Regions from separate parts of the Aminobacter sp. LjRoot7 genome, predicted to be linked through region 2. Evidence: predicted binding sites of a transcription regulator. Region 2 holds the regulator's gene; each other region holds the start of a gene.
The links. Region 2 encodes PhoB, which activates phosphate uptake and scavenging genes when phosphate is short. Its sites were predicted from a motif close to TGTCATNNANCTGTCAT; they were not measured.

Region 1: ACSQ3E_RS23235 (esterase-like activity of phytase family protein) is a predicted target of PhoB. The motif match lies at 5,953-5,969, and genes of this name have one in related genera.
Region 3: ACSQ3E_RS14350 (esterase-like activity of phytase family protein) is a predicted target of PhoB. The motif match lies at 5,482-5,498, and genes of this name have one in related genera.
Region 4: ACSQ3E_RS17755 (DUF2794 domain-containing protein) is a predicted target of PhoB. The motif match lies at 3,163-3,179, and genes of this name have one in related genera.

What each region holds. Positions count from the first base shown of each region.
Region 1 covers NZ_CAXUPX020000009.1:177,924-185,735, forward strand. Annotated here, with positions in the region: gene ACSQ3E_RS23215 (class I SAM-dependent methyltransferase) at 1-305, shown strand, start outside; gene ACSQ3E_RS23220 (SpoIIE family protein phosphatase) at 302-2,671, shown strand; gene ACSQ3E_RS23225 (slr1658 superfamily regulator) at 2,676-3,233, shown strand; gene ACSQ3E_RS23230 (slr1659 superfamily regulator) at 3,253-3,591, shown strand; gene ACSQ3E_RS23235 (esterase-like activity of phytase family protein) at 3,685-5,880, opposite strand; gene ACSQ3E_RS23240 (hypothetical protein) at 6,063-6,971, opposite strand; gene ACSQ3E_RS23245 (helix-turn-helix domain-containing protein) at 7,220-7,812, opposite strand, start outside.
Region 2 covers NZ_CAXUPX020000014.1:83,328-91,139, reverse strand. Annotated here, with positions in the region: gene ACSQ3E_RS27940 (PstS family phosphate ABC transporter substrate-binding protein) at 1-302, shown strand, start outside; gene pstC (phosphate ABC transporter permease subunit PstC) at 404-1,870, shown strand; gene pstA (phosphate ABC transporter permease PstA) at 1,867-3,183, shown strand; gene pstB (phosphate ABC transporter ATP-binding protein PstB) at 3,208-4,032, shown strand; gene phoU (phosphate signaling complex protein PhoU) at 4,071-4,775, shown strand; gene phoB (phosphate regulon transcriptional regulator PhoB) at 4,874-5,563, shown strand; gene ACSQ3E_RS27910 (ROK family protein) at 5,594-6,835, opposite strand; gene xylF (D-xylose ABC transporter substrate-binding protein) at 7,085-7,812, shown strand, end outside.
Region 3 covers NZ_CAXUPX020000004.1:265,524-273,335, reverse strand. Annotated here, with positions in the region: gene ACSQ3E_RS14365 (hypothetical protein) at 26-3,430, shown strand; gene tyrS (tyrosine--tRNA ligase) at 3,512-4,765, opposite strand; gene ACSQ3E_RS14355 (GNAT family N-acetyltransferase) at 4,924-5,454, shown strand; gene ACSQ3E_RS14350 (esterase-like activity of phytase family protein) at 5,569-6,927, shown strand; gene ACSQ3E_RS14345 (GNAT family N-acetyltransferase) at 6,984-7,442, opposite strand; gene ACSQ3E_RS14340 (acetyltransferase) at 7,446-7,812, opposite strand, start outside.
Region 4 covers NZ_CAXUPX020000006.1:91,071-98,882, reverse strand. Annotated here, with positions in the region: gene zapE (cell division protein ZapE) at 2-1,189, shown strand; gene ACSQ3E_RS17765 (ceramidase domain-containing protein) at 1,175-1,894, opposite strand; gene ACSQ3E_RS17760 (DUF1223 domain-containing protein) at 2,095-2,871, shown strand; gene ACSQ3E_RS17755 (DUF2794 domain-containing protein) at 3,257-3,643, shown strand; gene ACSQ3E_RS17750 (N-acetyltransferase family protein) at 3,791-4,309, shown strand; gene ACSQ3E_RS17745 (histone deacetylase family protein) at 4,306-5,331, shown strand; gene ACSQ3E_RS17740 (DUF308 domain-containing protein) at 5,332-5,883, opposite strand; gene ACSQ3E_RS17735 (putative bifunctional diguanylate cyclase/phosphodiesterase) at 6,120-7,812, shown strand, end outside.

The DNA.
Region 1 (7,812 bases), on a different contig from region 2:
ACTTCGACATGGACGTCGAGCTCGGGCCAAAGAGCCGGCGCTACCTGGCCGATGCCGGCTTCGACGACATCCGCGTCGAGTCGTTCATGGTGACAAATCTCGACGGCGACCCGAAGGACTTTGCCGACATGATCGCCGCATGGGAAGACGTCTATGCTGGCGACATGGCGGTCAAGCGCGGCGATTCTGGCGAATTCATCAAGCAGTTCAGGCAAGGTTTCAAGGACCACATCTCCGCCGCACTCCACCCGAAAGGGTATGCCGGCTGGCCAATCTGGGCTGCCTCGGGGCAGAAGCCGCTATGAGCACGGAGATACAGGACACCCCACGTTTCGGACTGCATTCCTTCCGCGCGAAGTTCGTGCTGGTGGTGGGCGGAGCGGTCCTGTTCGACCTTTTGATGAGCGGCGGCCTTGCACTGTGGAACGTGCAGCGGTTGTCGCAGGACGCGACCTCGGAGGTCGGCGCCGGCCTGACGACGGCAAACCAAGAATATATCCGCTCCTATGCCGAGTCGACGGCTTCGCGGGTCGACCTGTTGCTCGACCGCGTCCATGCCGACGTCAAGACGCTGGCAGGCGTGATTCAGGGGCAGATCGACGATCCCGACCGGCAAAAACAGGTCGGCGCCACGCTGGCAAACCAGGCCGCGGCTTCAGTGAATGTGGTCTATGACACCAAGGGACAGTGGGCGCAGAACCTGCCCGGCGCACCGTCCGTGGTCAGCGTCTGGGGCTACCTGCTTGGCCCCGACCACAAGCCGCTGCCGGCGGTCCAGGAAGAGATCGAAAACAGCGCAGTGCTCGACCTCGTCGCGCCGAGCCTGCTGACCAGCGGTTCGTCAAAGCTGCAGATGTATTACATCGGCCCGAAGGAGCGCCCGATCTTCAGGACGGCGCCCTATACGGACCAGGCGCAGACCTTCGACCGCCTCTATCCCGGTCACAACAATTCGGAATTCTGGGAGTTCTTCTTCCCCGGCATCTATGGCTCGTGGCAGAAATGGGCGCTCGACCCAGCGTCGCGTTTCATCCCCGACAACGACATCACCCAGACCGCGCCTTACACTGACGCGATCACCGGCAAGCTGATCGTCAGCTTCTTCCATCCGCTGTGGACGCGTGACCGCACGGGCGTGGCAGGTGCCGCCGGCGCCGATATCACCCTCGACCAACTCGCCGAGATCGTCGAGAACGTCAAGATCGCTGAAACCGGCTTCGGTTTCCTGACGATGCCGAACGGCAACGTGGTGGCCATCAACCCGAAGAGCGAAGCAACAATCGGGCTGGTTTCCTCGAATGAAAAGGGTACGGACGGGGTCACAGGCTTGGAGCGCTCGCTGCGTTCCAGCACCCAGCCCGCGATCGCGACCCTCGACCTCAATAGCAGCAATGACGGCGTGATCCAGCATGTGCTGCTGCAGGAGGACGGCGAAAACGTTCCTTACATCGTTGTCCTGAAGGGGCTGAAGCCGACCAATCTGTGGACCACAGGGCCTATCGAAAAACAGGCGATGTCGGTCGGCATCGTCGTGCCCGAGCGCGAGATCTATGCCGCGTTGTTTGCAGCACAGGACAGCATTTCGAAGGCGACGAACCGGATCCTGCTCTACCAGCTCCTGGCGATCATCGTGTCTCTGATGATCGTGTTTGCCGCGGTGTTTGGCTTGTCCAAACGTATCACGGCGGGCCTCAGCGCCCTTGCCGCCGGGGCCCGAAGGCTACAGGCGAAGGACTATTCCGTCCGCGTCAACATCCCGTCCAAAGACGAGGTCGGCGAGGTTGGCGTGGCCTTCAACCGCATGGCTGAGCAGATTAGCTTCCACACCGAGAACCTTGAACAGTTGGTCGATGAACGCACCAGGGATCTCGAAGACGCCAATGTCGAAATCTCTTCGCTCAATGAAAAGTTGCGCAGCGAAAACGTGCGCCTCGGCGCCGAACTTGACGTCGCGCGCCAGATCCAGATGATGGTGCTGCCCAAGCCGCGCGAACTGGCGCTGATCCCCGGCATCGAAATCGCAGCCTATATGCGGCCGGCCGACGAGGTCGGTGGCGACTATTACGACGTGTTGCAGGATGGGAACCGCCTGAAGATCGGCATTGGCGACGTTACCGGGCACGGCCTGGAGAGCGGCGTGCTGATGCTGATGGTGCAGTCGGTTGCGCGCGCGCTGCAGGAGACGGGCGAGGACAATCCCCGCCAGTTCCTCGATCGGCTGAATCGCGCCATCTTCAAGAACCTGGAGCGCACCAATTCCGACAAACACCTTTCACTGGCCTTCCTCGACTATGAAGACGAGCGCCTCGTCCTGTCGGGTCAGCATGAAGAGGTTCTGGTTGTCCGCGCCGGAGGCAAGGTCGAGCGGATAGACACGCTTGACCTCGGCCTGCCGGTCGGCCTTGAGCGCGACATTTCGCCTTTCGTAGCCACCCGCAATATCCCGTTCAGTAGCGGCGACGTCATCGTGCTTCACACCGACGGCGTGACCGAAGCAGAGGGGTCTGGCGGCAAGCTGTTCGGCCTCGACCGGCTCAGCGAAAGTGCACGGTCGCGCTATGGTAGCAGCGCGGAAGAGATCAAGACGGGAATTGTCGATGACCTGATGGCATATATCGGCACACGGAAGATACACGACGATATTACACTCGTCGTCATGAGGCACAGGTGAGCACATGACAACTATGTATGGTCCGGCCGACATTGCGATGGGCATGCGCGACAATATCAGCCGCGTCAGGTTGTTTGACGGGCCGCTGGACCTGAAATGGCACCATTGCGCAACGACTTCGGATTTCATCGCCGATCTTTTCGCGCTGCCCTTCCACGCATCGCGAAACGACTACAAGGAAGTGCGCCACAGCATTGGATACCTCGTCAACGAACTGATCGAGAATGCGGTGAAGTTTCGCGAGCCGGGCGAGATCATCGTCGAAGCATCAATGGACTCAAACAACTTCAAAGTTAAGGTTTCCAACGTCGTTGCCGACAAGACCGCGGTGACGTTTCAGAAGCTTCTCTCCCAGATTACCATAGGTGATCCGGGAGACCTTTTGATCCAGCAGATTGAGGCAAATGCCGCCGATCCCGATGCTACCGGCTCCGGGCTTGGATTGCTCACGCTGATGAGCGACTATGGCGCCCGACTGGCATGGATCTTCAGCCCGGTTGAATCCAGCAACCGGGTTCACGTCGAGACCTATGCCACGATCCCGATCTCGCAGGCTCACTAAAGAAAGAATGAAGGCGCCCATGGAAGTAAGAACCGATGACTATCGCGTCTGGACCGAAAACAGCGATGTCTATTTCGACGGCTCCATGCGGCTTTCTGGTTCGGAAGCCTACGCGCCGGTACTGGCGGTGATGACGGCCATCCTGGCCGAAAAGCCTGAAACCATGACGCTCAACCTGACCGACCTCGAGTTTCTCAACTCATCCGGCATCAATCTTCTGGCCAAGTTCACCATCGAAGTGCGCAAACACCCCGACGTTCAGCTCGTCGTGCGCGGCAGCTCCGAGATTCCCTGGCAGTCCAAGTCGCTGCCAAACCTGAAGAAGCTGCATCCGGCGCTGGTGTTGCAAATCGACTGAAGCGGCAAGGCGGCAGGTAACATCCGTCGCACAGGACAGAAAAAGCCGCGGCATCGATGCCGCGGCGTTGTCGTTTCGGCTCTCGCCGTCCGGTCAGTTGATGGCAGCGATATTGCCCAGGCGAATGAACAGCGTTTCGCCCGAGGAGTCGTCGACGCCGTCATTGTCGGTGACGACAAAGGCTTCGCCTGACGCATCGATGGCAAAGCCTTCGACCTTGTCGACGACGTAGCCTTTGGTCGCGGCCTTGAGGTCGGGCACGAGATCGCGCACCAGCGTCTTTTCCACAACCGGCAGCTCGCCGCCGAGCTTGGCCGGCTTGAAGCCATCGAGCGCGACCGAATAGAGGCGCTTGTTGAAGGCTTCCTGGCCGATCAGATTGTCACGTTCGACGATGAACAGCTTGCCGTCGTGGGCGGCAATCTCCGACAGGCCGACCCAGCCCTTCTCGGTCTTGTCGAGGGGATAGCGGACTGCCGACCATTCCTTGTCCTTGGGCTTGTAGGCGACAAGCTTTACCTGGCCCTTGGGGTCGTCGGCCCATTCGCGCTGGATCGCCATGACCAGGGTGAGGTCGTCGCCTTCGCCGAGCGTGGTGATTCCTTCGAGGCCGAAGCGGGTCTCGTGCGCCAGCAGTTCGGCCGGAAACGCGATCTCTTCCTTGATCTCGCCCTTGGCGTTGACGTTGAAGATGGCGTGCGGGGTCAGCTTGTCGGTGCGGCCTTCAGAGGCGAGCCAGAAACCGCCCTTGCCGTCCGGTGCCAGGCCTTCGAGGTCAAGCTTCTGGGCCGGCTTGCCATCGCGCGTGACGACGGTCTTTGCGGTGATCAGGGCAGGGGTCTTGGTGGTGTCGACGGTGAAGATCGCCGGCGCCGAACGGTAGACCGAGTCCGACACCGCATAGAGCTTGCCGGCCTCCTTGGGATCGGCGGCGAGGCCCGAGAGCGCACCCCAGCCGAGCGGCGTGCCGTCATCATTGGGAGCGGCCACGATCTGCGGATAGTTGGCGGCACCTTCGCCGAGCTCATAGACCATGACATGCGAACGGGCGAGGCCGTCCTCGACGAGGTCCGTCTCGTTGGCAGTGACCAGCAGGTTGCGCTGCGGGACGGCGACGAGGCCCTCCGGACCGATACCAGAGGGCAGGAGCTGGACGAATTCCGGTTCCTTGCCGGTGTCCTTGTAGACGCCGATCAACGACGCGCGCTCGGCGGCAACGAAGATGTATTTCTGGTCGCCGAACTGTGCGAACTCCAGGCCTTCTGGCTCGATGCCCTTCTTGTTGCGGGCGTCGGGATAGTGACCAGCGGCGGCCGCCTGGTATTCGAAGGACGGACCGGATTCGTAGAGCACTTCGCCAGTCTTGGAGAAGATGGTGAAGCCCCGCGCACCGCCCTTGTAGTCGCCTTCATTGGCAACGACGAGGCGGTCATTGTCGAGCCACTTGACCGCATCGGGTTCGCGCGGTGCGTTCTCGACCTTGCCGGTGAAGCTGAGCGCCCCGTCCTTCTTGGTGTCGACGTTTTCGAGCGTCACTTCGCCAGCCGAAAAATGCGACACGATCTTGCCCGAGGCCGCATCGACGATGGCGATGTGGTTGTTTTCCTGCAGCGTGACGGCAATCTCACCGGCTTCATTGAAGGCGACGAATTCCGGCTCCGGATCCTCCGGCGACACAGCTGCGATGCCGGTCAGGTCGACCGTCTTGATCGAAGCGCAATCGACAGCACCGTCCTTCAGGGAAACGATCTTGAGGTTGCCGGCGGGCAGCTGTGGCAGTGCGCCTTCGTTCAGCTCTTCGTCACGCTCGTTTTCGATGGCGATGGCGAGGAGCTTGCCGTCCTTGCTCAGCGCCACCGAGTCGGGCTGGCCGCCGAGATCGCAGGAGGCGTCGATCGCCTTGGAGGCGAGGTCGATGATGGTCAGGTTGCCCGATGGCTCCTGCTTGTTCTTCGAGGTGTTGACGCCGGCGAAGACCTTGCCGCCCAGCACCGTGACGGAGGTCGGCTCGCCTTCGATCTTGACGATGCCGGCGGCCTTCGGTGCCTTGGCGTCGGTGATATCGATGAAGCCGACGGCGCCGAGTGGGCTGTCCGAATAGACCAGCGTCATGCCGTCTTCGGTGGCGGCAATGATCTCCGACGACGTCGGGGTCGCGGCGTCGACGCCGGCCGGCAGATTGGTGGCGACCGGGAAGGTGGCGATCCGGTTGAACGCCTGGTCGGCATAAGCAGGGAAGGCTGCGGACGCCGCCAGCGCGGACGTCAAAAGCAGGAGCTTGCGTGACATGGGAAACCTCTTTGCCTGAACGAATTGCGGTCCTCGTTTGGGGCAATGAGATTTCAGCGCGATGACAAGAAGATGATGGTTTCATGACAGGAGCAGCGAGCATCCGCGCCGATCAAACTCGCCATGTTATCCGGCAAAAGACTTCCCGGGCGACGTTCGCCACCCGGGAAGTCTGGCAGGGGTCAGGACGGTGTCGACCACTGGCCTCCCTTGTAGAGGCGCGTGGCGGTGTTGGTCGAGGTGAGGTCGATCTCCACCGAGTTGGAGCGGGCCGAACTGAACATCGTCGACGTAGAGATGTTCTGCTGGAACCAGACCATCACCGTGTCGATGGGGGTCAGCGTGACCGAACCCTGGACAATGCCGCTCGGCGCCACATAAAGCGGCGTCGTCTGCTGGACGCCTTTCAGCGTGGAGATCTGGCTCAGCGCCGGATGGATCAGGCCGAACTGGTTCTGCATGGTGACGCCGGTGGCCGGACCGCCGGTCGCCGGCGGCTGCAGAATGCCGTTGCTGTCGAGCAGGCACTGCTGACCCAGCCCCAGCGTCCGCTGGTTGGTCGTCGCGGTCACAGTCACGGTGTCGGCGAAGATATTGGTGCCGAACAGCGAAAACTGCGGCGTCCAGGAGAAGGCGGTGCTGTAGAGATAGGCAGTGAGCGACTGCCATACGACGTTATAGCTGCCGCTGTCGCTGCCGGACGCAACCTTCTTGGCAAAACACATGGCGTAGTTGTTGGCCTTCAGCGTTGCCAGGTCGTCGAGATCGACAAGAACCGTCACCGCCTTGGACACGGCATCCAGCGCCGAGTAGAAGGCCATGAGATTCTGCCTGGCGGCTTCCCGCTCCTGGATGTCGGCCTCGTCGGCTGGGGCCGCGCTGAAGGTCGCGGTCTTTCCGGCAACCGAGGTACAATTGCACAGGTCGCCGCTCGCCGACTGCCCCTGCCTGACGTCATAGGTGTTGCCACTGGCAACGGAACCGGACGTGATGTCGATCGTGAACGACTGGCTGGTGCTGACAGTTCCGTCACCATCGGCAACCTTCGACCAGACCTTCCCAACCTTCTTGTAGACATGCAACTTCGCCATCTTGGCCTCCTGGAATTTTGGTTGAAAATTCAGATGCAAGTTTAGCAATAGCCGCGCGGCCTTTTTGACTTCCACACACTAGACAATCTTCGACAATTGCACAGTATTTTAAGTATTATTCCGCCACACCGCTGGACATAATCTGTATCAATTCCAGAAATACGTCTTGCTGCTGGCGTCCAAAAAAGATGTCTGCTCGTCCCAGGCCGCATCTGCCCGGCGTCTCGCCGCCCAGCGTCGGCACCCGGTCAGCCGACCATCAGTTCCCTGAGCCAATGTTCCAGTTGATTGCTGCTCGACGCAGGGGAGGCGGCCGTCAGCCACTCCGCGTCTCCGCGCCGGCCGGCAGCACGCGCGGCGCGAGGCGACTTGCCGAAGGCCTCATGGAAGATCCGGCTGAAATGCGCCTCGTTCCTGAAGCCGAGATCATAAGCGATGTCGCCGATACGACGATGGCGGAAGGCCGGGCTGCAGATGTCGAGCAGGGCGCGGCGAAGACGGCGGCGGCTGATATAGTGCCTGACACCGCCTGATGCCTCGAACAGCCGGTAGAGCTGGCTTCGCGAAATACGGAACGCGCCGGCCAGCTCTTCGGGTGTCAGTTCCGGCTGGTGCAGCCGCTCTTCGATATGGCGGCGAATGGACCTGACAAGACTGCGGTGAGGCGCCGTTGCCGGCGCCGGCTGCGACACGGCTCCGATCGCCAGGCATGTGTCGGCGAGGTTTGCCGTGACCCGGGCAAGCGCCACCGCCTCGTGGAGCCAGAGCCGTGGCGCCGTCTGGCACAAGGTGACGATGTGCTGTCCCAGCAGACCGCCGACCGGCGTGTCCCGCAACAGAA
Region 2 (7,812 bases):
TGTTCGGCCTGGCCTTCTACGAAAACAACGCCGACAAGCTGAAGGTCGCCACCGTCGGCGGCATCACGCCTTCGGTCGAGACCATCGCCAAGGGCGAGTATCCGGTGTCCCGTCCGCTGTTCTTCTACGTCAAGAAGGCACATCTCGGCGTCGTTCCCGGCCTGAAGGAATATGTCGAGTTCTTCCTCGACGACCAGATGGTCGGCCCGGAAAGCCCGCTTGCCGACTACGGCCTGGTTGCTGCTCCTGACGCAGAGCGCGCTGCCCAGCGCGAAGCCTTCGGCGCCGGCAAGACCATGTAATATCGAACTGCCATGGGGCGACGGAAAAATCCGCCGCCCCATGGAATATTCCGCCGACTGTCCCGTTCGGCACAGAGAACCGAATTCACCGAGGCCGGCCCATGTCATTCCTGCTTGTCTTCGCCATCGTGCTCGCAATAGGTCTGGCGGCCTTCGTGGTCGGCCGACAAAGGGCGCGCGCGCAGGACGACGGAACCGTCAAGCCGCACTCGCGGGCGCACTACCATGGCTGGTGGGCATTCCTGACCGGCGTCGTGCCGGCGGTGCTGTTCCTCGCCGCTTGGGATATCGGCGCCAGTGCCTATCTCAACAGCCACATCCATTCGTCCCTGCCGGCCGATGTCGCCGACGGCACCGTCGCGCATGAAGATCTGGCCGCCGGCCTGGTCAAGAGCCTCGCCAGCGGGCTGCGCAAGCTCGACAGCCAGACGCTTGCAGCACTGCCTTCGAGCTTTGCCGAGTTGCAGCCGATGCTCGCCGCAAAGGGCGTGGCGCTGGCGCCCGACACGCAGGACTACATGATCCCGATCGCAACGGACGCCAACCGCGTCTCCGATCGTCTCGGCATGATCTCGGCCGTCGTCTCGATCGGCCTCGCCTTGATAGGCGTCGGTTACGGCCTGAAGGGCATCAGCCCCCGCGCCAGGGCGCGCAACAATGTCGAGAAGGTGATGCTCTGGAGCCTGCTCGGCGCCTCGACGCTCGCCATCCTGACGACCATCGGCATCGTCTTGTCGATGCTGTTCCAGACCATCGCCTTCTTCGAGAAGGTGCCGCTGACCAACTTCTTCTTCGGCACGGTATGGGATCCGCGCTTCGCTGCTGCTGGCGCAGGCGCCAGCGAAGGCCAGTTCGGCCTGATCCCGCTGCTCGCCGGCACGCTCTACATCGCTTTCGTCGCATTGCTCGTCGCGGTGCCGATCGGCCTGATGTCGGCGGTCTACATGTCGGAATATGCCGCCCCCAAGGTACGTGCGGTGGTCAAGCCGGCGCTCGAGCTGCTCGCCGGCATCCCGACCATCGTCTACGGTATCTTCGCGCTCGTTACGCTTGGACCCTTCCTGCGCGACATCAGCGCGGCGCTGACCGGCGGCACCCCGTTCATCCAGGCGCAGTCGATCCTGACTGCCGGCCTGGTGATGGGCGTGATGCTGATCCCGGTCGTCTCGTCGCTCTCCGACGACATCATCACCGCGGTGCCGCGCGCCATGCGCGACGGCTCGCTCGGCCTCGGCGCCACGCGCTCGGAAACGATCAAGCGCGTCATCCTCCCAGCCGCCTTGCCGGGCATCGTCGGTGCCATCCTGCTCACCGCCTCGCGCGCCATCGGCGAAACAATGATCGTGGTGCTGGCAGCGGGCGTGGCGGCGAACCTTACGATCAATCCTTTCGAGGCGATGACCACCATCACGGTCAAGATCGTCAACCAGCTGACCGGCGACCTTGAGTTCAACACGCCGCAGACGCTGGTGGCCTTCGCGCTTGGCATCACGCTGTTCGCGCTGACGCTGGTGATGAACATCGTCGCCCTTTACATCGTCCGGAAGTACCGGGAGCAGTACGAATGACCGATATTTCGCTCGACACGCTGACTGCGTCGGCTGCCCGTCCGCGCCGCGACATCGGCCTCAAGAAGCGCTACGCCGCCGAACGCCGCTTCCGCCTCTATGGCGTGCTGGCGATTGCCATCGGCCTTGCATTCCTGGCCGTGATGCTGACCTCGATCGTTTCCAAGGGCTACACCGCCTTCTGGCAGACGACGGTGACGCTGGCGATCAACTTCGACGAGAAGGTCATCGACCCGTCCAACAAGCGGGCGACCGATCCGAACGTGCTGATCACGGCGAACTATCCCAAGCTTGCCGAGGCCGCACTGATCGAAAAGCTCGGCATCGACCCGAACGACAAGGCCGAGGTGCGCAAGCTCAAGGGCTTCCTGTCCGACAGCTCGCGCGTCCAGCTCAGGGCGATCGTCGCCGCCGACCCATCGGTGATCGGCACGACGCGCAACGTCGACATCCTCGCCGCTGCCAATCTCGACTCGGCCTTCAAGGGCCAGATCGACCTCGAGGTGCCGGAAAGCCGCCGCAAGGTGTCGGACCAGCAGGTCGAGTGGATGAACAAGCTCAAGGCCGAAGGCGTGATGGCCGAGCACTTCAACACCGGCCTGTTCAGCTACGGCGCATCGAGCCGTCCTGAAACCTCTGGTGTTGGCGTCGCCCTCATCGGCTCGTTCTACATGATGGTGATCGTGCTGCTTCTGGCGCTGCCGATCGGCGTCGCCGCCTCGATCTATCTGGAAGAGTTCGCCAAGAAGAGCCGCTTCACCGACCTGATCGAAGTGAACATCAACAACCTCGCCGCGGTGCCGTCGATCGTCTTCGGTCTGCTCGGCCTGGCCGTGTTCATCAACTTCCTCGGCCTGCCGCGCTCGGCCTCCTTCGTCGGCGGCCTGGTGCTGACGCTGATGACGCTGCCGACGATCATCATCGCGACGCGCGCCGCCCTTGCCGCCGTGCCGCCGTCGATCCGCTCGGCAGCCCTTGGCCTCGGCGCGTCGAAGATGCAGATGGTGTTCCAGCACATCCTGCCGCTGGCCGCCCCCGGCATCCTGACCGGCACGATCATCGGCCTGGCGCGCGCGCTCGGCGAGACCGCACCGCTGCTCTTGATCGGCATGGTCGCCTTCGTCGCCGACTATCCCAAGACGCCTTTCGACCCGGCGACGGCCTTGCCGGTGCAGATCTACATGTGGGCGAACGAGGCCGAACGCGCCTTCGTCGAGCGCATGTCGGGCGCCATCATCATCCTTCTGATTTTCCTCATGGCCATGAACATCGTCGCCATCGTCCTCCGCCGCCGCTTCGAGCGCCGCTGGTAGGGCATGGACAAGGAGCATCCTGCTATGAACATCATGACCGAAAAATCCCTCGACGACGCGGTGAATGCTGAGATGAACGCCAGAACGAACGAAATCATCAAGATGCGCGGCGACAAGGTCACCGTGCACTATGGCGACAAGCAAGCGTTGTTCGGCGTCGACCTCGACGTTCGCCAGAACCAGGTGACGGCGCTGATCGGCCCGTCGGGCTGCGGCAAGTCGACCTTCCTGCGTTGCCTCAACCGCATGAACGACACCATCGATGCGGCCCGCGTCGGCGGCAAGATCACCCTCGACAGCGAGGACATCTACGATCCCAAGATCGACGTCGTCGAGCTGCGCGCTCGCGTCGGAATGGTGTTCCAGAAGCCGAACCCGTTCCCGAAATCGATCTACGAGAACGTTGCCTACGGCCCGCGCATCCATGGCCTGGCCAAGAACAAGGCCGAGCTCGACATCATCGTCGAGAAGTCCCTGCAGAAGGCCGCGCTCTGGAACGAAGCCAAGGACCGTCTCAACGAGCCGGGCACCGGCCTGTCGGGTGGCCAGCAGCAGCGCCTTTGCATCGCGCGCGCTATCGCGGTTTCGCCCGAGGTGATCCTGATGGACGAGCCGTGCTCGGCGCTCGATCCGATCGCTACCGCCAAGGTCGAAGAGCTGATCGACGAACTGCGCGAGAACTACACGATCGTCATCGTCACGCACTCGATGCAGCAGGCGGCACGCGTGTCGCAGCGCACGGCGATGTTCCACCTCGGCTATCTCGTCGAGGAAGGCCCGACCGACAAGATGTTCACCAACCCCGACGACAAGCGGACGCAGGACTACATCACCGGCCGCTTCGGCTGAGTGGGTTTCGTCGCGGCACACGATACGAGGAAGAAATCATGGGCGAACATACAGTCCGGTCCTTCGACGAAGAACTCCAGCACGTCGACCAGCTCATCCGCGACATGGGCGATCTCGCCGGCGCGATGGTGGCTGGCGCCATCCGCGCGCTTTTGTCATCTGACCAGGCGCTGGCGCAGAACGTCGTGGCTGATGACACGATCATGGATGCCAAGCAGCGCGATCTCGACAATTCCGCGATCACACTGATCGCCAAGCGCCAGCCGATGGCGCAGGACCTGCGCGCCGTCGTCGGCGCCATCCGCATGGCGGGCGATCTCGAGCGCATCGGCGACCTCGCCAAGAACATCGCCAAGCGTGTTGGCGCCGTTGGCCAGTCGCCGACCCCGCGCAACCTCTCGCATTCGATCGACGCGATGGCGCAGCTGGTGCTCGGCCAGGTTCGCGGCGTCGTTGATCTTTATGTCGCACGCCAGGCCGAAGGCCTGAAGAACCTGCGCGCCGACGACCAGAAGATCGACATCCAGTACACCGCCGTGTTCCGCGAGCTCCTGACCTACATGATGGAAGATCCGCGCAACATCACGGCCTGCACGCATCTGCTGTTCTGTGCCAAGAACCTCGAGCGCATCGGCGACCACGTCACCAACATCGCCGAGAACGCCTATTTCGTCGTGACAGGTACGCAGCTGCCGCTGAATCGGCCAAAGGTCGACGAGACCACGACGACGGTTCCGGCCTGAGCACTTCCGCAACCGCATGCGTTTGGCGCGGGGGCGCTGCATAGGTTAAATCAGCGCATGGTCCAGAAGCGGCCATGCGCAAGGACAAGGTATAGCCGATGATCGCTCCCAAGGTCATGGTCGTCGAAGACGAAGAGCCGCTGGGCGTGCTGCTTCGTTACAATCTCGAATCCGAAGGCTACCAGGTCGAAGTCGTCACGCGTGGCGACGAGGCCGAAATCCGGCTCCAGGAAAACGTGCCCGACCTTCTGGTGCTCGACTGGATGGTGCCTGCGTTGTCAGGTATCGAACTGTGCCGCCGGCTCAGGATGCGCCCGGACACCGAACGCCTGCCGATCATCATGCTGACCGCGCGCGGCGAAGAGAGCGACCGGGTGCGCGGGCTTTCGACGGGCGCCGACGACTATCTGGTCAAGCCGTTCTCGACGCCGGAGTTCATGGCGCGCGTCAAGGCGCTGCTGCGCCGGGCCAAGCCCGAGGTGCTGTCGTCAGTGCTCAAGGTCGGCGACATCATGCTCGACCGCGAGTCGCACCGGGTCTACCGCAAGAAGAGCGAGATCAAGCTCGGGCCGACCGAATTCCGCCTGCTCGAATTCATGATGCGGCATCCGGGCCGGGTGTTCTCGCGCAGCCAGCTGCTCGACAATGTCTGGGGCGAGACGATCTACATCGACGAACGCACCGTCGACGTCCATGTCGGACGCTTGCGCAAGGCGGTCAACAATGGCCGCATGCCCGACGTGATCCGCACCATCCGCGGCGCCGGTTACGCCATCCGCGAGGACTAGCCGGGCTTCTGTCCCTTTCGGGATCTGGCTCTAGGCGACATCGGCATCGGCGCGGCGAGGTGCCGTGCCTGCGGCAAAGATTTCCTGATCGACGGTGAGCAGGGCGCGCATCATCGCGCCCTCGCGCTTGAGCGGAACCTCGTTGGGTTCGGTGTCGAACGAGATCGCCTTGGAATGCAGCCCGCCTGCTGTCTTGGCGATGGCAGCGCGCACATGCGGCTCCATGATGTCGAAGGCTGTTGCACCGACGCCGACGAAGGCGAGGGGGGCAGGGTCGAACAGGGCGAACATCGAGCCTAAACCGAAGCCGATCGCCTCGCCGGCCCTGCGGAAGGCTTCGCGCTCGGGGCCGTCATGGTCGCGGGCGGCATCGGCAATCGACCTGATGTCGTCGTCGGACAGGTCGGCCAGCGGTTCGGCGTTCTCGTCGCCAATTCTGGCGTTGCGCCAGATGGCGTAGTTGCCGGCATAGGCCTCGATGCAGCCGCGGCGGCCGCAGCGGCAGAGCGCTCCGTCGGGCCGGTGGACCATGTGGCCGAACTCGGCGCCCGAGGATTGCGTGCCGGTGAACAACTCGCCCTTGATGACCAGGCCCATGCCGATGCCGTGCGACAACAGGATGGCGATGAAATCGTCGCGATAGCGCACCGGATCGCGCCAGCGCAGAGCCTCGGCGATCATGTTGCAGTCGTTTTCGACCGAAACCGGGACGCCGAATTCCTGCTCGAACCGGTCGGCGAAAGGCAGGTCGTCGTGCTGGGTGATCGGCGACCACAACAGCTTGCGCGAAGCGGCATCGGTGATGCCCTGGACGGCCATGGCGATGCGCAGCACGGTCCCGCCGGAGGCAGCAGCATCGTCGATCAGCCGCCGGACCATGGCGACGCACTCGTCAATCAGCGCCTCGGCGGTCATCTTCTGGGTCACCAGCCGCTTCGTTTCCTCGACGACCGTGTTGCCGGCATAGTCGATGACGGCGGCGGACAGGCTGTTGAGCGAGAGCACGACGGCAACGATCGACGCGGCATTGGGTTCGAGCGTCAGCCCGACCTGCGGCCGGCCGCGCTTCATCGAAACCGGCTCGCTGACCTTGGCTTCGGCGAGGATGCCTTCTGAAATGAGATCGGAGGAAATCGTCGAGATCGTCGAATGGCTGAGGCCGGTGGTGGCGGCGATTTCGGTGCGCGACGGCTGGCTGGCACGGCGAACAGCGGATATAACCATGGCGCGGTTGCGCCGTCTCAGATCGTCGTGACGTATGCCGACCGACATGTGCTCGTCTTCCTCCCGGCGAAGCGCTGCCCTTCTTAAGCGGCAGTCCCTTACGCGCCAAGTGATTGTGACAGAGCCTGCGCCAATTGTCTCTATTTATTTCGGGCTCCGAAAAAAATACGGAGCGCGCGCGAAACCATGTTGACACTGGCCGGGCATTGAGTCAGTATTTTTTCGAGGCTCGAAAAAAAGAGCTTCTCCAAGGGCTATCGCGAAGTAGGCGCGCCCATTGGGCGCAGGGAGGAAATAATGAAAAAGTTTACCACCGCCATCCTGGCGGGTGTTGCCATGACTCTGTCGCTTACGGCAGTGGCTTCGGCAAAGGACAAGGTCATCGGTGTCTCCTGGTCGAACTTCCAGGAAGAGCGCTGGAAGACCGACGAAGCCGCCATGAAGGCCGCCATCGAGGCCGCCGGCGACAAGTACATCTCGGCTGACGCGCAGTCGTCGCCGGCCAAGCAGCTGACCGACGTCGAAAGCCTGATCTCGCAGGGCGCCAACGCCCTGATCATCCTGGCTCAGGACGCATCGGCCATCGGACCGGCGGTCGACAAGGCCGTCGCCGAAGGTATTCCTGTTGTAGGCTACGACCGCCTGATCGAAAACAAGGACGCCTTCTACCTGACCTTCGACAACAAGGAAGTCGGACGCATGCAGGCCAAGGGCGTGTTCGCCGCCAAGCCTGAAGGCAACTACGTCTTCATCAAGGGCTCGGGTGCTGATCCGAACGCCGACTTCCTGTTCGCTGGCCAGATGGAAGTGCTCAAGGAAGCCGTCGACTCCGGCAAGATCAAGAATGTCGGCGAGGCCTATACCGACGGCTGGCTGCCGGCCAACGCCCAGAAGAACATGGAGCAGTTCCTGACCGCCAACGACAACAAGATCGATGCGGTCGTGGCTTCGAACGACGGCACCGCCGGCGGCGCGATCGCTGCGCTCCAGGCACAGGGCCTTGCCGGCTCGGTTCCGGTCTCCGG
Region 3 (7,812 bases), on a different contig from region 2:
GACCGAAACGACTACGGGACATAGCGTGGATCAGGAAGTGCCCCGGCACGAGAAAATCCGGTTCAGGCGCGATGAGATTACCGATCTCGGCGCCATGCCGTCGGCTGCGGGCCAGGAGTTGCCGCGTCCGCGCGCCTCCGTGCGCCGGCGCGCCGGCCATTGCGTGCTTGCAGCGGTCGCGGGCCTTGGCTCGCTTGTACTTCTGGCAATCATCGCCATCGAAGCGCTCAGCTATTCCGGTTTCGGCCAGGACAGACTGCGCGCCGAGTCCGAGCATGCCATCGAAGGTCTCGCCGGCGTCGATGTCGATGTCTCGATGGGGCAGGCGCGGCTGACGCTCGATGGCCTCAGGCTGATCGCGGTCGAGGTTCCCGACGTCAAGCTCACGCGCGCTGACGGCTCGCCCATGGCCGATGCCGGACTGATGCGATTCGGCATCCGGCTTCTGCCATTGCTCACCGGCAATGTCCGCCTCGGCAACGCCAGCATTTCCGATGCCCGGATCGTCGTCGATGCGATGCCGGCCGGTGGCGGTTCTGACTGGAGTGCTGCCCTGCGTAATCAGGACGGTCTCGTCGATCCGCAGAAGCTGCTGGACGAAACGTTCAAGGGCATTCGCCGCGGCTTTGACGCTGTCCAGTTCGACGCCATGCGCGAAATTGCGCTCGGCAACGTCGATTTCGTCCTGCCTTCCGGCGGCGAGGTCAAGATTGTACGAGTTGTCGACGCTTCGCTCGCCAAGACGCGCTCGGGCGAGCTGCGAGTGACAGCCAATTTCGACGTCGATGGCCGCGATGTCGAGCTCGCCGCCTCGGCCAACCGCGAGGACGGGACCAATCGGGTCGCGGCACTGGATGCGACCGTCTCGATGACCGATCCGTTCGCCGGCAAGACCGACATTCCCGCAGCCAAGGCAAGCCGTATCGGCTCGGCCGAACTGGCGATCACCGGCCAAGAGGGCGTCAACGGCGACGGCTCCGAACTGATCGCCAGGGGATCGATCGGCAAGTCGACGCTGGATCTCAAGGAGCGCGGCCAGCTTGTCGGCGACGTCACCGTCGACCTGCGCCTCGCCAGCGGCGAAAACAAGCTAGACATCCGCCAGCTGCTGGTTGCGACCGGCCGTTCGACGTTCGATTTTGCTGGCGCTTTCGGGCCGCGGCCGGCGACCGGCAATGCAGGCGACAATCCGGCCTATCGCTTCGAGCTGATCAGCCGCGATTCGCGCCTGGCACCCGATGAATCGCCGGAGCCTGCGCTCAACTTCCTGGCGCGTGTCGCGGGCACATATGACGTTGTCACAAACACGCTCGCCGCCGAACAGATCGGCCTGAAGTCCGGACCGGGCGGCGAGGCGCTCGGCAAGGCGTCGGTCCAGTTCGTCGAGGGCAAGGCACCTGGCATTTTCGTCGCCTTCAACGTCCACAACATGTCGGTGGCGCATGTGAAGCAGTTGTGGCCGTGGTTTTCGGCGCGAAACGCCCGGCTCTGGGTGTTGCACAACCTCTATGGCGGCCGTGTCGTCGACGGCAACGTGCAGTTCGACGTCAGGCCCGACCGTCTCGGCAACGGCGTGCCGCTCAATGCGCAGGAAGTGTTCGGCCGTTTCGAGATCGATGGCTCGCGCTTCGATACGGCGGGCCGCATTCCGCCGATCCGCGATGCCAGGGGCATTGTCGAGTTCCATGGCAACGACGTCGACGTGTCGTTGTCCCAGGGCACCGTCTTCATGCCCAGCGGCCGCACGGTTGCCGCGAGCAACGGCAAGCTGAAGGTCGTCAAGGCCAATGTCATGCCGGTCATTGGTTCGCTCGACATTGATGTCGAGGGCAGCGCCGACGCGATCGCCGAACTGGCTTCCTACGAGCCCATTAATGCCATGCGCCATGTCGGCATCCTGCCGGAGGAGCTGACGGGCGACGTGACCGGCAACGTCAAAGCCGACATTCCGCTCACCAGCGGCATCGACACCAGCAAACTCGATTGGAAGGTGGCGCTCGACTATGACGGTCTGGCAGTGGCCAAGGAGTTCGACGGCCAGAAGCTGTCCGATGCCGACGGCAACATCACCGTCACGCCGGACAAGGCCGTCATCGTTGCCAAGGGAAGGCTCAATGGCGTTCCAGCGGAGCTCGACCTTGTCGAGCCGCTACGCGACAACGGCATCGACAAGCAACGCAATGTCCAGTTCGTGCTCGACGACAAGGCGCGCAATGCGCTTGTTCCCGGCCTGTCTGACATGCTCTCCGGCACGATCAAGGTCGATGTCGAGCAGCCCGAGCCGGGCAAGCGCCACATCACCGCCGACCTGAGCGCGGCGAAGCTTGATCTTCCCTGGGTAGGCTGGAGCAAGGGGCCGGGCATTTCGGCCGAGGTGTCATTCACCATGACAACAGACGGCGACCGGTCGACGCTGTCTGATTTCGATCTCGACGGAAAGACTTTCACCATCAAGGGCGACGTCTCGCTTGCCAATGGCAGCCTGTCATCCGCCCGCTTCACCCAGGTGCAGCTCAATCGCGGCGACGATGTCGCGGTCAACATCAAGCGTTCCGGCAAGGGCTTTGCGGTCCAGGTCAAGGGCAACTCGCTCGATGCGCGGGCGCTGATCAAGCAGTTCATGTCCGACGTCGACAGCGCGACCAAGTCGACAGGGTCGAATTCCATATCGGTCACCGCCAATGTCGACACGTTGGTGGGCTTCAGCGGCGAAAAGCTCTCGAATGTCAGCCTGGAATATTCGGGTTCCGGTTCGAAGGTAGGCGGGCTCCAGGTCAATGCCGCCGCCAGCTCCGGCGGGCTGATTACAGTCAGCAACGTGCTGCAAGGTGGCGGGCGCCGGCTTGATGTCAGGTCCGCCGATGCAGGTGCGATCCTGCGCTTCCTTGACGTCTATGCCCGCATGCAGGGCGGGTCGCTGGCGCTTGCGCTGGAATCGCAAGGCGAGGGGCCGCTCAAGGGCCAGATCGACGTGCGTGAGTTCGTCGTCGTCGACGAACCGAGGCTGGCGTCGATCGTCTCTAGCAAGCCGGCTGGCGACAACCGCAGCCTCAACCAGGCGGTGCGCAAGGACATCGACACGTCGCGTGTCCGCTTCGAGCGCGGCTTCGCCCAGATCGACAAGCGATCGAAATACCTGGCGCTGGAAAACGGAGTGCTGCGCGGGCCGCTGATCGGCACGACCTTCCAGGGCGTGCTCTACGACCAGCAGGGCCAGATGAACATGACCGGCACCTTCATGCCGGCCTATGGCCTCAATCGCATCTTCGGCGAGTTGCCGCTCGTCGGTGTCATCCTGGGCAATGGCCGCGACCGCGGCCTGATCGGCGTCACCTACAAGCTGTCGGGCGACGCCAATGCGCCCAAGCTGCACGTCAACCCGCTGTCGGTCATCGCCCCCGGTATCTTCCGCGCGATCTTCGAATACTGAGCGCGTACCACGGCACGCATCTGCAGATGTGAAAATGGCCGGCAATGCCGGCCATTTTCAGTTCCTGCGGGGTGCTGCCCGTTAGGCCGGGCGCACCAGAATGTGCTTCTTCTTGCCGAGCGACAGCTTGACCACGCCTTCCGGCGTCAGGTCGGCGGTCGTCACCGCGCGGCGCTCGTCATTGACCGACTGGTCGTTGATGCGCACAGCGCCGCCCTGGACGTGACGGCGTGCTTCGCCATTGGACGCTGCAAGCCCGGCGCGAACGACCAGCGAGAGCAGGCCGATGCCAGCCTTCAGCTCGTCGCCGGCAACTTCGACTGTCGGCAGCGTATCGGCGAGCGCGCCTTCCTCGAAGGTCTTGCGCGCGGTCTCTGCCGACTGCTCGGCAGCAGTGCGGCCGTGAAGCATTGCGGTCACTTCGGTCGCCAGCACCTTCTTGGCGTCGTTGATCTCCGACCCGCCAAGCGCTGCCAGGCGCGCGATCTCGTCCAGCGGCATCGCCGTGTAGAGCTTGAGGAAACGCTCGACGTCGGCGTCCTCGGTGTTGCGCCAGTACTGCCAGAAATCATAGGGCGACAGCATGTCGGCGTTGAGCCAGACGGCACCGTTCATCGACTTGCCCATCTTGGCGCCGGAAGACGTGGTCAGCAGCGGCGAGGTCAGAGCATAGAGCTGCGGCGTGCCGAGGCGGTGGCCAAGGTCGATGCCGTTGACGATGTTGCCCCACTGGTCGGAGCCGCCCATCTGCAGGCGCAGGCCGTAGCGCTTGTTCAGCTCGACGAAGTCGTAGGCCTGCAGGATCATGTAGTTGAATTCGAGGAACGACAGTGACTGCTCGCGGTCGAGACGCTGCTTGACGGAATCGAAGCTCAGCATCCGGTTGACCGAGAAATGCTGGCCGACGTCACGCAGGAATTCGAGATAGTTGAGCGGCAAGAGCCACTCGGCGTTGTTGACCATCATCGCATCGCGCGGGCCGTCGCCAAAGGTCAGGTAGTTCGAAAACACCTGCTTGATGCCGTCGATGTTGGACTGGATCATCTCGGGCGTCATCAGCTTGCGCGCCTCGTCCTTGAACGACGGGTCGCCGACCATGCCTGTGCCGCCGCCCATCAGCGGGACGGGGCGATGTCCGGTCTTCTGCATCCAGTACAGCATCATGATCTGGATCAGGCCGCCGGCATGCAAGCTCGAGGCCGTCGGATCGAAGCCGATATAGGCCGACACGGTTTCCTTGCAGAACAGGTCGTCGAGGCCGGCGTCATCCGAGGTCTGGTGGATGAAGCCGCGCTCGGAAAGGGTGCGCAGGAAATCGGACTTAAAGGCGGACATGGCTTCTCTCTCGGCGGACGATTGGCATGGCAGATCGTGCATGTGATCGGCGACGCGAGCGCTTTAGCATCTGAAGCGTTGGAATCACAAGGATTGCCAACCGACAGGAGCGTCCCTTGTGATGCCGGAAATGAATGAGGGCGTGGATGGACGGCAACATGACAGATGAAACGGTTCTGGAAACACCACGGCTGTTGCTTCGGACCTGGCGCGACACGGACCTGGACGATCTCGTCTGGCTGCATTCGCAAGTGCAGGCGTCGCGATATCTGTCGATCACCGGCCAGCCTTGGACACGTGACGAGGCTGCCGGCCGAATGCTGGGCTGGGCCGAGGAATACCGTCTGTACGGTGTTACCAAGCTCAAGCTGCAACGGCGCGATGACGAGCGCTTTGTTGGCCGCGCCGGTTTCTCGATGTTCGCCGCCACCGGCCAGTTCGAACTTGGCTACGCGATTGCGCCGGAATTCTGGGGGCAGGGTTATGCCACCGAGATATCAGGGGCCTTGGCCAACTTCTTCTTCGACCGCAAGATACGCGATCACTTCATCGCCTTCGCCCATGTCGACAACACGGCGTCGCTGAACGTGCTGGAAAAGATAGGCATGCGTTTCCAGCACACGGGTCCGATGAACGGGCTTGATGCCCACGTCTACACCATGGGCAATGCCGACCGGCGGAACCGCTAGGCGGTCCTGCCATCAGGCTTCAGGGGACTTCATCAAAGTTTCACCGAGGCGTCACCCGCCCGACATGGCGTGGACCTAGCTGGAGGGCGTTCCTTCAACCAATCGGGGTCCACCATGCGACGCTCTCTCTATCTGGCTGCGGCTTTTATCGCGCTCACCACCGCCTCCGCCTTCGCGGATGCGACGGAATTCAAGGCAACGCTCGCCGGTCACGCGATCCTGCCGGCGAACACCATCATCGCTGCACCCGAAAATGCGCCCGAGCACCTGCGCACGTCGGGCAAATTCACCACTCCCGACCGCAAGCGCGCCGAAGGCCTCGGCACCGTTCCCGGCAAGGATGGCGTGCGCATGACCGGCCTGTCGCTGCCCTTCGACGGCCAGCCCGTCCAGGGCTTCTCCAGCATCAAGGCTGTCGGCGACGGCACGTTCTGGTCGCTGTCGGACAACGGCTTCGGCAACAAGCTGAACTCCACTGACGCCGCCCTGATGCTGCATCACATCTCGTTCGACTGGGACAAGGGCACGATGAACCGCATCAAGACCCTGTTCCTGACCGATCCCGACCGCAAGGCGCCGTTCCCGATCGTGCTCGAAGGCTCCGACACCCGCTTCCTCACCGGCGGCGATTTCGACGTCGAATCGATCCAGCCAGTTGCCGACGGCTTCTGGGTCGGCGAGGAGTTTGGCCCCTATCTGTTGAAGTTCGATCTCGACGGCAAGCTGACCGACGTCGTCGGCACCGTGGTCGATGGCAAGCCGGTCAAGTCGCCCGACCATCCGACGTTGACCTTGCAGGCCAACCCGTCGCTGCCGATGCCGGCCTTCAACCTCAAGCGCTCGGGCGGCTATGAGGGCCTCGCCCAGTCCAAGGATGGCTCTAAGCTCTACGGTCTGCTCGAAGGCGCGCTGTTCAAGGAAGACGGCACCATGGAGCAGGCGGAAGGCAATCGCGCGTTGCGTGTCATCGAGTTCGACGTCGCCAAGAAGGAATGGACCGGCCGCAGCTGGCTCTATCCGCTGTCGGCCGGCGGCGATGCCATCGGCGATTTCAACATGATCGACGCCACCACCGCCCTCGTCATCGAGCGTGACCAGGGTGCCGGCGTGGCCGCTAAGGCATGCGCCGATGCCAAGAACCCGCAGCCCGACTGCTTCGCCAGCCCGGCCAAGTTCAAGCGCATCTACAAGATCGAGATGTCCGATGCCAATGTCGGCGGTGCGGTCCGCAAGATCGGCTACATCGACCTGATGAACATCGCCGACCCCGACAACAAGAAGCGCCAGGGTGGCGGCGAGGGTTTTTACGACATGCCTTTCAACACCATCGAGAACGTCGATCTCGTCGACGCCACGCACATCGTCGTCGGCGACGACAACAACCTGCCGTTCTCGGCCGGCCGCTCGCTCGACAAGGCTGACGACAACGAGTTCGTCCTGCTCGAAGTCGGCGAGTTCCTGAAGGCGAAGTAAGGCCCGACTGTTAAGTCGGACCAACGTCCGGGCCGCACGCGCGGCCCGGATTCATTTCATGATATTCCGACGCCAAGTAGCTTGCGATAAAACAGGAAACCGTCTTCCAGCTCCTTGGCTTGACGGACAAAACCGCAGCTTTCGACGCAGGCAATCGAGGCGAAATTGTCGTCCTCGATATGGCCGTCGACATGTGTGTAGCGGCCGCGGACATGCGCGACAAAGGCCGAAAGCACATGCTTGCCAAACCCCTGGCCGCGCAGCGCCGGGTGGATGGCGATCAGCAGGCTGATGCCGTCATCGGGCTCTTCGTCATATTGCAGCACGGCGAGTGGAATGTCGTTCGCACTCCGCGTCGCCACGACCGCATGGGCCGGACTTGCCGGATCCATGACGTAGGCGACCCAATCGGCATTTGGAAAATCGATGCGCCGCGCCACCTCGGCGTCATCGAACCATGCCGCATAGGCGGCGAGATCGACGCGGCGAAACGGACGGTAGCTGATCCCGTCCATGCGTCAGGATGTTTGCGACAGGTGCAGCAGCGGGAAGGGCTTTCCCTGGCCGTCGAGTTCGGAGCGCCCGACCTGCCTGAAGCCGCATTTGAGGTAGAAGGCGACGCCGCCCGGGTTCTGCTCGTTGACGTCGACATCAAGCGGCCCCTTCAGTCGACCGACATGCTCGATCAGCGCCTTGCCGATGCCTTTGCCGTGCTGGCTGGTGCTGACGAACAGCATTTCGACCTTGTGCCCGTCCAGGCCGATGAAGCCGACAGGCTTGCCGTCGGCGTCGTCTGCCACCAGCACCTCGACCGCGGGCAGATAGTCGTCGCGGACGAGCGGACGGAAAAACTGGATGTCGTCTTCGCAGAGGAAGTGATGTGTG
Region 4 (7,812 bases), on a different contig from region 2:
CATGCATCTGCGTGACGGCCTACAGACCCATGTGACCGTCAGGCAGCGCTACGACCATCTGGTCGAGTTGGGCAACATCCGCCACGACCCGGCGCAGCTCAAGATCGTGGCCGCGCTCGACAGGCTGATCGACGAGATTTCCGACAAGAGGCTGGCGCGCAAGTCGAGCGCGCTTGGCTGGCTGTTTGCCAGGCGCAAGCCGCAGCACGAGCACGTCAAGGGTCTCTACGTCCATGGCGGCGTCGGCCGCGGCAAGACCATGCTGATGGACTTCTTCTTCGAGTTGGTGCCGGTCAAGCACAAGCGCCGCGTCCATTTCAACGACTTCATGGCCGATGTGCACGACCGCATCCAGAAGCAGCGCGCCGCACGCAAGAACGGCACCTCGCGCGACGACGATCCGATCCCGCCTGTGGCGGCCGCACTGGCCGAAGAGGCGTGGGTGCTGTGCTTCGACGAGTTCTCGGTCACCGACATCGCCGATGCGATGATCCTGTCCAGGCTGTTTTCAGCACTGTTTACGCATGGCGTGGTGCTCGTCGCCACCTCCAACGTCGCGCCGCGTGATCTCTATCGCGACGGCCTCAACCGGCAGCTGTTCCTGCCCTTCATCGGCATGCTCGAGCAGAACACCGCGGTGCTCAATCTCGACGCCGACACCGACTACCGGCTGGAAAAGCTCGACCGCGTGCCGGTCTATATCAGCCCACTCGGCGAGGCTGCCGACAAGGCGATGGACAAGGCCTGGGCAAAGGTGACCCATGGTGCCGCGGCCGAACCGGCCACAGTCGCGGTCAAGGGCCGCAAGGTCGCCGTTCCTGCCGCCGTCGCCGGTTGCGCGCGCTTCGGCTTCGCCGATCTGTGCGAAAAGCCACTCGCGGCGCGCGACTATCTCGCGATCACCGCGCACTATAAGACCATCTTCGTCGACCATGTGCCCGTCCTGGCGGAAGCCAACCGCAACGAGGCCAAGCGTTTCATCCTTTTGGTCGACACGCTCTACGACCAGCACATCAGGCTGGTGATCAGTGCCGCTGCCACGCCCGACAAGCTTTATGTCGGCAAGCGCGGCCATGAAGCCTTCGAGTTCGACCGCACGTCGTCGCGACTTATCGAGATGCAGGGCGCGGAATGGCTCGACGGCTGGGCCGAAAGGCACCCCGAACCGGCGGCTTCACTGGCCGGGTAAGGCACTATCCGCCATTCTGCGTGCAGGATGGCCCGCCTGCTCCGTGCGCGGCTTGCCATAGCGCGTCGTCGCGGCAAGCAGCACGCCGAGCATCAACCCGTCGAGCACATGCCACATGAAATGTGTGCCGATCGGCAACGCATCACACACCAGCGGGTCCATGACCCTAAAGGTGACGGCGCCCAGGAATATCGTCGCGGCCGCAATGTTGTACCAGCCAGCGCGGCTGCCACTGGCGATGACCACGCAGCCGAAGAAGATCAGTGCCAAAAACGGCGGCAGGTAGCCGGTAGTGCCGTTGGAGGCGACGCGCAGCCAGTCGGGCACCATGTAGGTGACGAAACCGACCGCGATGTAGAAGCCGAAGAAGATCACCAGCGCCCTGGGCCAGGCCATGCCGGCGAAGCGACGCAGGTTGAACAGCGAGTAGACCAGGGTGAAGCTGGCGATCGGAACGATGTCGCCCCATTTGGTCGCCTCGGTGGCAAAGGTGTGGAACAGCGTCGAGCCGATGCCGATCGCCACCACCCACCAGCCCAGAACCTCGGCGAACGTACCGGCATTGCGCCGCCGCGCCTCGTAGACACCCCACAGGCCGGCGGCGAAAAAGGCGAGGTTGCTTACCGCATTGAAGGGTTCGGCCCACAGACCGACGCCAGTGCGCTCGCAATAGAGATCGAGATGTTGGCTGAACTGTTCCAGCATCACCTTGCCTCGCCAGAGCCCAATTCTACCGCCACGAGCCAATTTTCATAACAGTAATTTGTCCCGGCAGCCTGACGTAGCGGAAACTCCACTTGTTGAAAATTTCACCGCAACGTGACTTCCCGTTGAATGACGCTTCTGCCACATATTTCAGCAACTACAAAAAGGCTGGTTTCGCCGGCTCAGGAACTGGATCGGTCATGGAGTTTCGCAGATATTTTCGGCTGGCAGCCGTGGCGCTGGCCTTTGCCGGGTTTACCGGCGCAACGCATGCCGACTCGACAGCCAAGGCCCCCGCGCGCCCGCTCGGCGTCATAGAACTCTTCACCAGCCAGGGCTGCAATTCCTGCCCGCCGGCGGATGAGCTGTTTGCCAAGTTCGCCGCGCAGGACGACATGGTCGCGCTCGCCTATCACGTCACCTACTGGGATTACCTCGGCTGGCAAGATGTACTCGGCAGCAAGGACAACACCGACCGGCAATATGCCTATATGCGTGCCTTCGGTGCGCGCTCGGTCTACACGCCGCAGGCGGTCATCAATGGTCGCACCCACGTCAATGGCGCCAAGAGCGAGGATGTGAACGGCGCGCTCGCCAACCTCGCCGAGACCGGCCAGGGCATGAATGTCGACCTCAAGGTGACCGACAATGGCGACACCTTCACCATCGAGGTCGGCGCCGCCAAGGGCCCGGCCAGCCCGGCCCATGTGGTGATCGTGCATTATCAGCCGCCCCAGGTCGTCGATCTGCAGAAGGGCGAAAACAAGGGCCGCAGCGTCACCTACTGGAATGCCGTGACCGACCTGCACACCGCCGGCATGTGGCACGGCCAGACGCAGCGGTTCGAACTGCCCAAGAGCGAAGTGGAAAAGAAGGGCGGCTGCGCCGTGCTGTTGCAGGCTGTCGGCAAGGACGGCGTGCCCGGGCCTATTCTCGGCGCGGCTGTCGTGCGCAGGCCATCCAAGACGGCGCTGTAGAAGCAAAAAAGCCGACGCAGGCTTTTGGCCAGACGTCGGCTTCAGATTTTGGGATCGTCGCACCTCGTCCTGAAAAGGAACCGAGGTTGGTTCGATCCGACTCTAGCCCGTGGGCGGGGGGCTTGGGGTTTACGAGCCGGTGCCGGACCGAACCGTCTCAGGCAACACGGGTAAATTCGTCGGACAATGGGGCGTCAGCGCGGATAAAAAACGGCAGGAATGTGGCGAGTCATCACCAATTCCGACAGTCTGTCTCGCAAACGTTACCGCTACGGCAAGCTACCTTACACTCTTCATACAGCTGTTGCTTCGCCGTTCCGGGTTGCAATTCGGGTGCGAATGCGCGATTCTTTAGCCGAGGTCATGTTCTGCAAGGGAACGATTGATGACTGATCGCGGTGCTGGGGCGGAGGATGGCGAGACATCCGCAGTTTTGATCCCGCTCCATGAGGCCCGTAGGGAGCGCCAAGACCTCCCTGTGGCATTCGAGAGACGGGAACTCGACCAGATTCTCAGGCTCTACGGACGCATGGTTGCCGCCAATGAGTGGCGCGACTACGCCATCGACCATCTCAGCGACCGGGCCGTCTTTTCGGTCTTTCGCCGCACCAGCGAAACCCCCCTGTTCCAGATCGTCAAGGATCCGAAGCTCGCCCGCAAGCAGGGCGCATTCTCGGTCATTGCCGCCGGCGGCCTGATCCTCAAGCGCGGCCACGAGCTGGCACGCGTGCTCGGCGTCTTCGACAAGCGCCTGAAGGTGGTGGAAGCCTAACCACAGCTACCGCAACGTTGGACATTGCGCCGGATGTCGATCCAACATCGGACCATGATACCACGATGCTTGCGCCAGAGGCTGAATCCTCCTCCCCAGCTCCTGCCCTGATGCTATCAATTCCGCGACTGAATGCGGAATGCACAGATGGACACCACAAGGCCCGAGCCAGCAGGCATCACCATCCGGCCGGCCACTGCAGACGATTCGCCGTTGCTGATGAGGGCGATCATCGGGCTTGCCGACCATGTCGGCGAGGCTGACGGCGTCGCCTGCACTGAAGACGACATCAGGCGCTTCGGGTTTGGCGAAAACCCGGCCTTCGAGGCGGTCATCGCCGAGATGGACGAGGCTTTCGCCGGCATGTGCCTGTTCTTTCCCATCTTCTCGACCTGGTATGGCCGGCCTGGCCTCTTCGTGCAGGATCTGTTCGTCGACGGGCAGTTCCGCAGCCTCGGCATCGGCGAACGGCTGTTGCGCCATGTCGCCAGGCTTTGCCAGGACAGAGGCGGCGTCTACATGCGGCTAGCGGTCGACGACGACAATGCGCGGGCGCATCCCTTCTACACCAGGCTCGGCTTTGCCGCGACGAACGACCAGAGATCCTACATTGCCAGCGGACCGACATTCCAGGCGCTGAGCGAAACGACGGGGAAGCCCAAATGAAGACCTTCTATGCCGAGGAGCAGAAGCGCCACGATCCCAAGTCGTTCCTGTCGATGGGAATGCAAAAGCCCAATCCCGAACAGCCCGAACGCGTCGAGCGCCTGCTGGCGGGAGCCCGGGCGGCCGGCTCGACGATCCACCGCCCGGCCAACTACGGCCTCGGCCCGATCGCGGCCGTCCACACGCCCGAATACATCGAGTTCCTGACCCACATCTTCGAGCGCTGGCAGCGCATGGAAGGCGCCTCAGCCGAGGTCATTCCCAACATCCATCCGTTTGCCCGCAACGGCAGCTACCCGGCGGGTGCCGCTGGACAGGCCGGCTACCACATGGCCGACACCGCCTGCCCGATCTCGGCAGAAACCTTCGACAGCGCCTGCTGGAGCGCATGGAGTGCTGTGGCCGCAACCGAGGCGGTGCTGTCGGGCGAGCCGGCAGCCTATGCGCTATGTCGCCCGCCCGGCCATCACGCTTTTGCCGACGTTGCCGGCGGCTTCTGCTTCTTCAACAATTCGGCCATCGCCGCGCAGCGGCTGCGGGCGACGGCGGCACGCGTGGCCATCCTCGATGTCGACCTGCACCACGGCAACGGCACGCAAGGCATCTTCTACCCAAGGTCCGATGTGTTGACCGTGTCACTGCATGCCGACCCGAGCCGCTTCTACCCGTTCTTCTGGGGCCATGCCGACGAGCGCGGCGAAGCCGCCGGTCTCGGCTACAATCTCAACCTGCCCTTGCCGCGCAAGTCGGGCGATGTCGAGTTCCTGGAGGCACTCGACCACGCTAACAGCCGCATCAAGGCCTTTGCGCCCGAAGCGCTGGTTGTCGCGCTCGGGCTCGATGCCTTCGAGGGCGATCCGTTCGGCGGCCTGTCGGTGACGACGCCGGGTTTTGCGCGCATCGCCGAAGCGATAGCCCGGCTCGGCCTGCCGACTGTCATCGTCCAGGAAGGCGGCTATCTCTGCGACGCGCTTGGTGACAATCTGACGGCATTCCTCGCCGGCTTTGCTGGCGCGCGCTGATCAGCGCGCCGCACGAATGCTCCAGGCGCGGTAGAACAGCACCAGCGCATAGGCGAGCATCAGGATCATCGCGATGCGCAGCAGCGTTTCCGCACTCGACAGCGGCACGAACATCAATGCCAGGCCGAAGGCGGCATAGACCGCGCCGCCGACCAGCGTCGGCCACAGCCGTGTCTGCCGCTCGCTGTCGAGGAAGCTCGACGCCATCTCGATCAGGCCGACGAGCAGGGCCAAAAGGCCGACGATCCATGTCAGCGCCGACAAGGTGAAGATGCTGGTCAGCAGGCCGCTGGCGATGACGATGGCGCCCGCCGCGATCGACAGCAGGTTGCGGACCAGCCCGAGCGTCTGGCCGTTCGTGCGTGGCGGCGTGCGGTCGAGCGTGACCAGGCCCAAGATGCCGTCGACTAGCAGCAACCCGCCGCCGACCAGCACTAGCAACTGCACCGCCTGGGACGGATAAAAGAAGGCGACCAATGCCGTCGCCGCAATCAGAACCCCCCGCAACGCGGTCAGCGTCGCGTCGAACCGCTTGGTCTTGCCCTCGGCCATGCCCCTGCTCCTTAAACTGAGACAACCATTTGTCGAAGAAATGCGTGCGGTGCGCAACCACGTTGCAGTGAGCAACCTTCCCACGACGGACAGCTCGCGGCCAGCGCGCACTCGGCGACCAAATGCGCGCGCTGCGTGAACAAAAGCCTGCTTACATTAGGAATTTCTTTCATCTTTCGGGAGGAAACTTGCCCAGGGCCCGACCAGGCAGTCTTGGCGGGTATGGGGGCGTGGCAATGTTCAAGGTCATTTCCTGTCTTGCTTACGAGCATGACTATTCGTTCGTCGTGGTCGCCGCGATCGTCTGTATTGCCGGTGCGGCCATGACCATTCGGCTGTTCGAGCGCGCCTCTCGTCTCTCAGCCAGCGCCCGCTCCTCTTGGATCATGCTTTCCGGCATCGCATGCGGCGCCGCGATCTGGACAACTCACTTCGTTGCGATGCTTGGCTTCCAGCTGCCATTCGAGGCTGCCTTCGATCCGCTGTTGACCATCGCCTCGCTGCTCATCGCCATCGCCTTCACTGCTGCCGGGCTGCATCTTTCGGCGAGCCCGCCCAATGGTCTGCCGGTCGAAACCGGCGGCGCGGTGATCGGCCTCGGCGTCGTTGCCATGCATTTCACCGGTATGCGCGGTTTCGAGATTGCCGGCCGCATCGAGTGGGACGCCAATCTCGTCGAAGCCTCGATCTTGTTTGCCGTGGCATTCGGTACGCTCGCCATGCATCTGGCGGCACGGCAGCGCATCCGCTGCGCCAGGCCGCTGTCCGTCGTTGCCCTGGTGCTCGCCATCTGCGCCATGCACTTCACCGCCATGGGTGCCGCCACCATCGTGCCCGATCCCTCGGTTCCGGTGCCAACGAAAGTGCTCTCGAGCGAATTGCTGGCGGTGCTGGTGCTCGCCACCATGGCGATCATCGCCGGGCTGACGCTTTATGTGATGGACGCCAAATCGCAGCGCGAGCTCGTCGACAGCTTCCGCCATGCCGCGCAGCACGATCCACTGACCGGCCTGCCCAACCGCGCCTTCCTGTCCGACAACCTGCCCGACATGCTCAAGCGCAGTGCTGCCGCCGGCAAGGAAGCCGCTGTCATCGTCGTTGATCTCGACCGCTTCAAGGAGATCAACGACGTCCACGGCCACAACGCCGGCGACATGCTGCTGCAGACGGTGGCCAACCGGCTGAAGATCCTGACAGGCCCCGGCGAACTGGTGGCACGCGTTGGCGGCGACGAGTTCATTGCGGTCAAGCAGGACATATCGAGCAAGGAAGAGGTCGACCGTTTCGTCATCAGGCTGATTTCAGGCGTACTCGACCCGGTGCAGAACAAATCCAAGACGCTGTCGGTCGGCGCCAGCATCGGCATCAGCCTGTTTCCACATCATGCAAGCGATGCCGACGAACTGATCGGCGCGGCCGACCTTGCCATGTACCGCGCCAAGCGCGCCGTGACCGACAAGGTCTGCTACTACGACCGCTCGATGGACGAAGGTCGGCGCGAACGCAGCGCACTGGCTATGGAATTGCGGCATGCGCTGGAGCGCGACGAATTCGAGCTCTACTACCAGCCGCAACTCGACATGCAGACCGGCGAGGTCACCGCCTATGAGGCGCTGCTGCGCTGGCACCATCGCGAACGTGGCCTCGTGGCGCCGGAAGAATTCATCCCGATCGCCGAGGAGAACGGGCTGATCATCCCGATCGGGGAATGGGTGCTGAAGACCGCCTGCGCCGAGGTTGCCGGCTGGCGCAAGCCATACAAGATCGCCGTCAACATCGCCGCCGCACAGCTGGTTCAGTCCGACCTGGTCAAGGTCGTGCACGAGACGCTGCTTTCGACAGGCCTCGCCGCCTCGCGGCTGGAGCTCGAGATCACCGAAGCCAGCATCATCGAGGACCGCGACCGCGCTCTGCACGTGGTGCGCCAGC